3 regions of the Streptomyces sp. DT2A-34 genome follow, and region 3 is predicted to be linked to each of the others. Evidence: riboswitches for the same ligand, from Rfam matches in the RefSeq annotation. Region 3 holds a riboswitch; each other region holds the start of a gene.
The links. Region 3 has a riboswitch for cyclic di-AMP ahead of QQM39_RS40650 (C40 family peptidase). Riboswitches for the same ligand answer to the same signal wherever they lie in the genome.

Region 1 (2,253 bases), 8.1 Mb from region 3:
TGTCCTCACCCTCCCCTCCTTGTCGACACCCCGGGCCGGCTCTGGCACAAGACCGCAATGAAGCGATCATGAACGGGCGCAGCCGGACACACCGAAGGCCGGACCTAGGGATCGAGGTCCGGCCTTCGGTGGCGTGTCAGGCAGGTGGTTCCGAGGAAGGGGTCGTCAGCCGACCGGGACGCCCTTCGAGCGGAGGTAGGCGACCGGGTCCACGTCCGAGCCGTAGTCCGGCGTGGTGCGGATCTCGAAGTGCAGGTGCGGGCCGGTCACATTGCCGGTCGCGCCGGAGAAGCCTATCTGCTGGCCCGCGGTCACGGTCTGGCCGGCCGAGACGGAGAGCGACGACAGGTGGGCGTACTGGGCGTAGTAGCCGTCGGCGAGCTGGATGACGACCTGGTTGCCGTAGGCGCCGCCCCAGCCCGCGGAGACGACGGTGCCCGCGCCAACGGCCTTCAGTGCGGTGCCGGTCGGGGTGACGAAGTCGACGCCGGTGTGGTAGCCGCTGGACCACATGCTGCCCGCCACCTTGTAGGCGGTGCTGACGGCGGCACCCGCGACGGGGGCGGAGAAGCCGGTGGTCGTGCCGGTGCTCTCGACGCTCTGGGCGGCCGTGGTCGTCTTCTTCGACGCGGAGGACTTCGCGGCGGACGAGTCCTTGGAGGACGACGAGGAGGAAGAGGGCGAGGACGACGAGGACTTGGGGGCGCTCGCCGTGGCCTTCTTGCCGATCGTGAGCTTCAGGCCGGGGTGGATCAGCGACGGGTCCTCGCCGACGACCTCGCGGTTGTCGGCGTAGAGCTTCTTCCAGCCACCGCTGACGTCCTGCTCGTCGGCGATCTTCGAGAGGTAATCGCCGACCTTCACCGAATAGGTCCGCACGGCCGTCTTCTTCTTGGCGGCCGTCTTCTCGACCGCCTTCTTCTCGGCGGCCGTCTTCTCGACCGCCTTCTTCTCGGCGGCCGGAAGTGACTGAACGGCCTTTTCCGAAACGGACTGCGAGGGAGCGGCGTGGGCGCCGGTGGCTCCGATGAGAGGGAGGGCGAGAGCGGCGCCACCGGTTCCGGCGACGGCTATGGAGCGGGTGAAGCGCTGGGACTTCGGGCGGCGGTGCTTACCCTTCGCGGGCATGGCGAATTCCTCTCCGGCGCCTGCGAGGTGAGCTGTCGGGTGCGGGCTGGAGATGCCCGGCCGCGCCGAAACGCGGCTTTACCCCTAGCCGTTCCGGAGACCGGAACAGGCGGTTGTACCTGTGGGTCCCCCGCTCCTGCCGTGGTCGGGTGAGTGTGCGGTCTCCGGGCGGCGGCAGGATTGGGCGTCCGTCCGGATTGGTGGCGAACGTAAGCGAGGAAGACGCAAGGGAACAAGTGAGGGGTTCCGTCCGAATGCGTTCCTGTTGATCCCTTGTGGGAATTCCCAGTCACACTCCGTGGATTACCGGTGCGCCGCCGGACGTAAAACCCCTGGAAAAGCACGGGAATTACGTGAACATGACGGGCGACGCACGGTCACGAATATGACACTCCTCACGTGACACCGCTCCAGCTCCCTTCACTCCAGAGCGAGTTGGAATGAAGGCGCTAATTCGGACAGAACCCCTAGATGCGACGCAGTCGGATAACTGCCGCATCAAGGTCGCCATGCAAACCGACGCGCAGTCCGTGATGCACCAGTACGGCACCTCGGTGAATTTCGCCCGTTTCAAGGCATTCGTACGATTCTGTCGGGTCAAGGGCGCGCAATCGCAGCGCCGGGACGGGCGCGCCGTAACTCTGGGCCTGGAGCCAGGCGAGGACGACCGTCTCGCCCCCGAGCACATACTGCACCGCGCTCAACCCGCCCCGCGGAGGCCGCAGCCGATAGAGGTCGCCGCGCTGCACCACGGGCCGGATCTCCTTGTAGAGCGTCACCCGTTCCCGGGCCTCGGCGAGCTCCTCCTCGCTCCACGTGGCGAGGTCACCGCCGACGCCGAGCACGCCCGCCATGGCGCTCACGAACCGGAAGCGCAGCGAGCTGGCACGGTGATTGAGCATGGCGTTCGGGCTGTCGGTGACCCAGGCGGCCATGACCCGGGCCGGGTGGATCTGGCTGAAGCCGTGCTGGATGGCGAGCCGGTCGAGGGGGTCGGTGTTGTCCGAGGTCCACACCTGGTCCGTACGGCTCAGCACGCCGAGGTCGATCCGCCCGCCCCCGCCCGAGCAGGACTCGAAGGCGACGCCCGGGTGCGCGGCCCGCAGCCGGTCCAGCAAGTGGTAC
Region 2 (2,253 bases), 5.3 Mb from region 3:
GGTGCTGTGTCTTGACGCCCGACTCTGCGGGCGGACACCCCCCGGCACGTCCCCTTCCCGCCGTACGCGGGTGCGGCGCCGCGGGGGTACTCCCACGCGCGCGTGTCGGAAGCTCCGCCACGCGCGCGTGCGGCGTCAGGCCGGGCGGACCACGCTGTGGATCGACGACTCCCCGTCGTAGTAGACCGACTCCTCGCGGACGTAGGCGCCGGGCTTCGGGGCGTGGATCATCATGCCGTTGCCGATGTAGATGCCCACGTGGGTGACGTCGTCGTAGAAGAAGATCAGGTCGCCGGGCTGGGCGTTGGAGAGGGAGACCGTGGTGCCGGCGTTGACCTGGTCGTAGGTGACGCGGGGGATGTCCACGCCGGCGGCCTTCCAGGCGGCCTGGGTGAGGCCGGAGCAGTCGTAGGAGTCGGGGCCGGTCGCGCCCCAGACGTACGGCTTGCCTATCTGGGAGCGGGCGAAGGCGAGGGCCTTCTCGGCCTTGGTGGCGTACGAGGAGTCCGTCGCGGATGAGTCCGAGGTGCTCGAGTCGGACGGCTGCTCGGTGCTCTCCTGCTGCTGGGCGGCCTCCTGGCGTTGGCGCTCCGCCTCTGCCTGCTGCCGGGCCAGCTCTGCGGCCTTACGTGCGGCTTCCTCCTGCTTGCGCTTCTCGATCGCGGCCAGGCGCGCCTTTTCCTCCGCCGTCAGCTTCGAGAGGAGTTCGCGTGCGTCAGCGAGCTTCCTTTGGACGGTGGTCTTGGCGGTCTGCAGGTCGTTCTGCGACTCGGTGAGCGTCTCGAGGCTCTGGGTGGCCTCCTGGCGCTTCTTCATCGTCGCGGACTGCTGCGTGAAGTAGTCGTCGACCGCTCCCTTCTGACGGCCGGTCATACGGTCCATCAGCTGGGTCTGGTCGAAGTAGTCCTGCGGGGTGTCCGCGAGGAGGAAGGTCGCCGTGTCGGGGGCGGTGGCGCCGGTGCGGTACTGGGCGGCGGCGTTGCGACCGAGTTCCTCGCGCGCGTCGTTGAGCTTCTGGGTGCGCTGGGCGACGTCGTCGAGGAGGGTGTCGACGCGCTTGCGCTGCTTCGCGGTCTTCTCCTTGGCCGCGTTGTACTTCTCGGTGGCCGACTCCGCCTGGCGGTAGAGGTCGTCGACCTTCTTCTCGACCTCTTCGAGGCTCGGCTTGTCGTCCGCCGAGGGGCTCGCGTTGGCCGTCTGGGACAGCAGGGCCACGGAGGTGAGGGCCGCCGTGGCGAGGGCGGGGGTCCGTATGCCTGCTACGCGCGTACCCGCGGGACGCGACTTGCGGTGCGACGCCAAGGGAGGCGACTCCTTCCGTACTCCGCCTACCGAGTTAGCTGTCGGGTTCGGGCGGGTGGTCCGGAAGGGTTGCCCTACGGCCTCTCCCTGGGCGGGATCGGGCCGATTCACCCCAAGTTCGGTGGGTCCCCGGCTCCGGCAGCGCGGCGGCGTACCGGACTCGGCGGAGGCCGTGCGGCCCGGCGACGTTCGCCGGTGGGGGTCGTACGGCCTGTCCGGCACGGTAGCCAACTCGTGTGGCCCCTGTGAAGGTTGATGTTCGATATGCCCGATACATTTTCGTGACCTTGGGTCAGGGCGTTGCGGACTGTGGCGGGTGGGGGTGGGTTTGGGGTTGTTTGCGATTCTTTGGGTTGGGTGTGGACTTTGGGTGATGTTGAGCTTTGCTGGTGTCGGGATCCGCGGCGGGTGGGGTGCGGGTTTTCGGTTGATTGCGGACCGTGACGGGATGGGTGGACAGGGTGAGGAGGCGCGGGGGGGCGGGTGGATCTGGAAGATCATCTGGGTTTGAAACAGGCGATGTTCTCGGGGTGGCCGCGGGCTGTCAGTGGGGCGCCCTAGACTCGGAGAGCGATGAGCAGCCTCTTTGACGACAGCTTCCTGGCAGACCTCCAGGCCCCACGCGGCCACGAGGAAGAACTCCCGCCGCCGCCCGAGGACGATCACACTCCGGAGCCGGTTCCGGACGATCTGTTCGGCGGGAAGTTCGACGTGCCTCCGGACCGGGACGCCTACTACCGCGACGGCGCCCCGCGCCCTGCCATCGACGCGGCCGCGCTGCTGGAGGGGCTGAACGAGAACCAGCGTGCGGCCGTCGTCCACTCCGGCGGCCCGCTGCTCATCGTGGCCGGCGCCGGGTCCGGCAAGACGCGGGTGCTCACCCACCGCATCGCCCACCTGCTCGCCGAGCGGAACGTGCACCCGGGGCAGATCCTCGCGATCACCTTCACC
Region 3 (2,253 bases):
GGCCAGGACATCTCGCTGTACATCAACTCGCCCGGCGGCTCGTTCAGCGCCATGACGGCGATCTACGACACGATGCAGTTCGTCACCTGCGACGTGGAGACGATCTGCCTGGGCCAGGCCGGGGCATCCGGCGCGGTGCTGCTGGCCGCGGGCACTGCGGGGAAGCGATTCGCGCTGCCGGGGGCCCGGATGGTGATCCATCAGCCGGGGCTGCCCGAGCCGATCGAGGGACAGGCGAGCGATCTGGCCATCCAGGCCGACGAACTGACGCGCGTTCGGACCTGCCTGGAGGAGCTGCTCGCCCGGCACACCGGGCGCAGCCGCGAGCAGGTGAACCGGGACATCGAGCGGGACAAGATCCTCAGCGCCCAGGAGGCGCTGGAGTACGGGCTGGTGGACCGGATCATCCCCAGCCGCAAGGCCACCCTCGCCCCGCCCACAGGGCGGTGATCGACCGGTGCTTCCACCCGAGTTGCCGCCGCTGCCCGCACTGACGCGTGCGGAGGGGGAGTTGATCGACCGTTATCTCGATGTGGTGGACCTGCTCGGCCGGATCAACCCGACACGGCACGGCGACACGTACCGCGGACTGCGCGCCGCCCAGGCGCTCGTCGGCAAGGCGACCGAGCTGCGGGACGCGCTGGCGCTGATGCACCAGCGGGGCGAGACCGAGCTGCACTCCCCCACGCTGGCGCGTGCGCTGCGCGTGCTGGACGGGGAACGCCGCACGGCTCGCGTCAGGGTGCCGCCACGCTCCGACAGTTGACGAGTCGTACAGAACGGTTCCGGACGCCTCGGCCCACGGACGAGGCGTCCGGATGGACGCCGAAACGAACCAAAAGGTGTACCCACTTTCGGCGTAGCAACCTGCCCATTTATGCGCCCCTCCGGTTGCGCAACAGGCTTGGCCCCAAGGCGGAATGGGACGCTCCATCGCTGGTCGGGGGCTCGTCGAGTACCTGGACACCCGGTCGAACACGGGGGTGTCCACCCGAACGGGCGAGTGGTGAGTAACGCCACAAATCCCCGGTTCCGTTGGGTTTTTCGTTCATCCGTGCGTCAAGATCCCTGTCTGACGACAAGCCCCCGCCGCAGCGGCGGGGCGGTCCGGGCGGACGCCGAGTCCTGCCGCCGCCCGGATGACCGGTCGACAGGAGTGGATCGGCAGGAGTGGAGGACCCGAGCAAGACGGGTCGCCGGAGCGGACGTTCGTTCGATCCGAGCAACCCTTGGGGTGAAGCCGCGGCAACGCGGCCGGGCAACTTCGCCAGCCCGAATCCGACAGGTCATCCTTCACAGGCGGCTGACGAAGGGTTGCGCATGACTGCGCTCAATCGTGTCCCGTCGCTCATGGCCCGAGCCGGTACGGCCTCGGCTCTCACCATCGCCGCAGTGGGCGGCTCGATCGTGGCGCCCGGCTTCGCCTCAGAGGCCGAAGCCGCCACACCGGCGACCAAGGCACTTCAGATCGCGGCCTCCAAAAAGGGCTCACCGTACAAGTGGGGCGCCACAGGTCCGCACAGGTTCGACTGCTCCGGGCTCACGCTGTACTCGTACAAGAAGGCCGGCAAGAAGCTGCCTCGTACGGCGGCCCAGCAGTACAACAAGACCCGCCACATCTCCGCCGGCAACCGCAAGGCCGGAGACCTGGTGTTCTTCCACTCGGGGTCGAACGTCTACCACGTCGGCATCTACGCCGGGAAGGGGAAGATCTGGCACTCCCCCAAGAGCGGGGACGTCGTGCGGCTGCAGAAGATCTGGACCAGGAGCGTCTGGTACGGCCGGGTCAAGTGACCCTCCCCGGGGGCGGTGACGGCAGCCTGACGCGCTGTCACCGCCCCGGGACACCGGACTGAGGGCCAGCCCCCGGAAAGGGCGTCAGACGTCCACCAGCGGCCCGGCGAGGAGTGCCACGCCGAAGGCCGTCAGCGCGGCGCCGGTGACGGTCGTGACCGCCCGTGCGACGCGCGGCCGGCGCAGCCACCTGCCGAGCCGGTCCACCAGCAGGGCGACGACCTGGAACCAGACGAGCGCGATCGCGACCACGATCAGCGCGAGCAGCAGCGTCCGGGGCAGCGCCGGGGCGCCCGCGGGCACGAACTGCGGCAGCACGCTGAGGAACGTGAGCGACGCCTTCGGATTGAGGGCGTTGGTGACGAAGCCCTGCCGCAGCGGTCGCGTGGTGGAATCCTCCCGCGCGGCCTCCCCTTGCGTGTGCCGCTGCCGCAGCGTCTGGACACCCAGATACAGCAC

Region 1: linked by a shared signal. The riboswitch ahead of QQM39_RS04325 (LysM peptidoglycan-binding domain-containing M23 family metallopeptidase) and the one ahead of QQM39_RS40650 (C40 family peptidase) in region 3 are both predicted to bind cyclic di-AMP.
Region 2: linked by a shared signal. The riboswitch ahead of QQM39_RS16455 (C40 family peptidase) and the one ahead of QQM39_RS40650 (C40 family peptidase) in region 3 are both predicted to bind cyclic di-AMP.

Annotation. Positions count from the first base shown of each region.
Region 1 is NZ_JASTWJ010000001.1:1,008,849-1,011,101, forward strand. Features, by position in the region: gene QQM39_RS04325 (LysM peptidoglycan-binding domain-containing M23 family metallopeptidase) at 166-1,128, opposite strand; cyclic di-AMP (ydaO/yuaA leader) riboswitch at 1,133-1,290, opposite strand; gene QQM39_RS04330 (alpha-galactosidase) at 1,596-2,253, opposite strand, start outside.
Region 2 is NZ_JASTWJ010000001.1:3,777,308-3,779,560, reverse strand. Features, by position in the region: gene QQM39_RS16455 (C40 family peptidase) at 136-1,302, opposite strand; cyclic di-AMP (ydaO/yuaA leader) riboswitch at 1,311-1,478, opposite strand; gene pcrA (DNA helicase PcrA) at 1,876-2,253, shown strand, end outside.
Region 3 is NZ_JASTWJ010000001.1:9,118,483-9,120,735, reverse strand. Features, by position in the region: gene QQM39_RS40660 (ATP-dependent Clp protease proteolytic subunit) at 1-450, shown strand, start outside; gene QQM39_RS40655 (hypothetical protein) at 458-766, shown strand; cyclic di-AMP (ydaO/yuaA leader) riboswitch at 1,107-1,317, shown strand; gene QQM39_RS40650 (C40 family peptidase) at 1,321-1,794, shown strand; gene QQM39_RS40645 (LysE family translocator) at 1,879-2,253, opposite strand, start outside.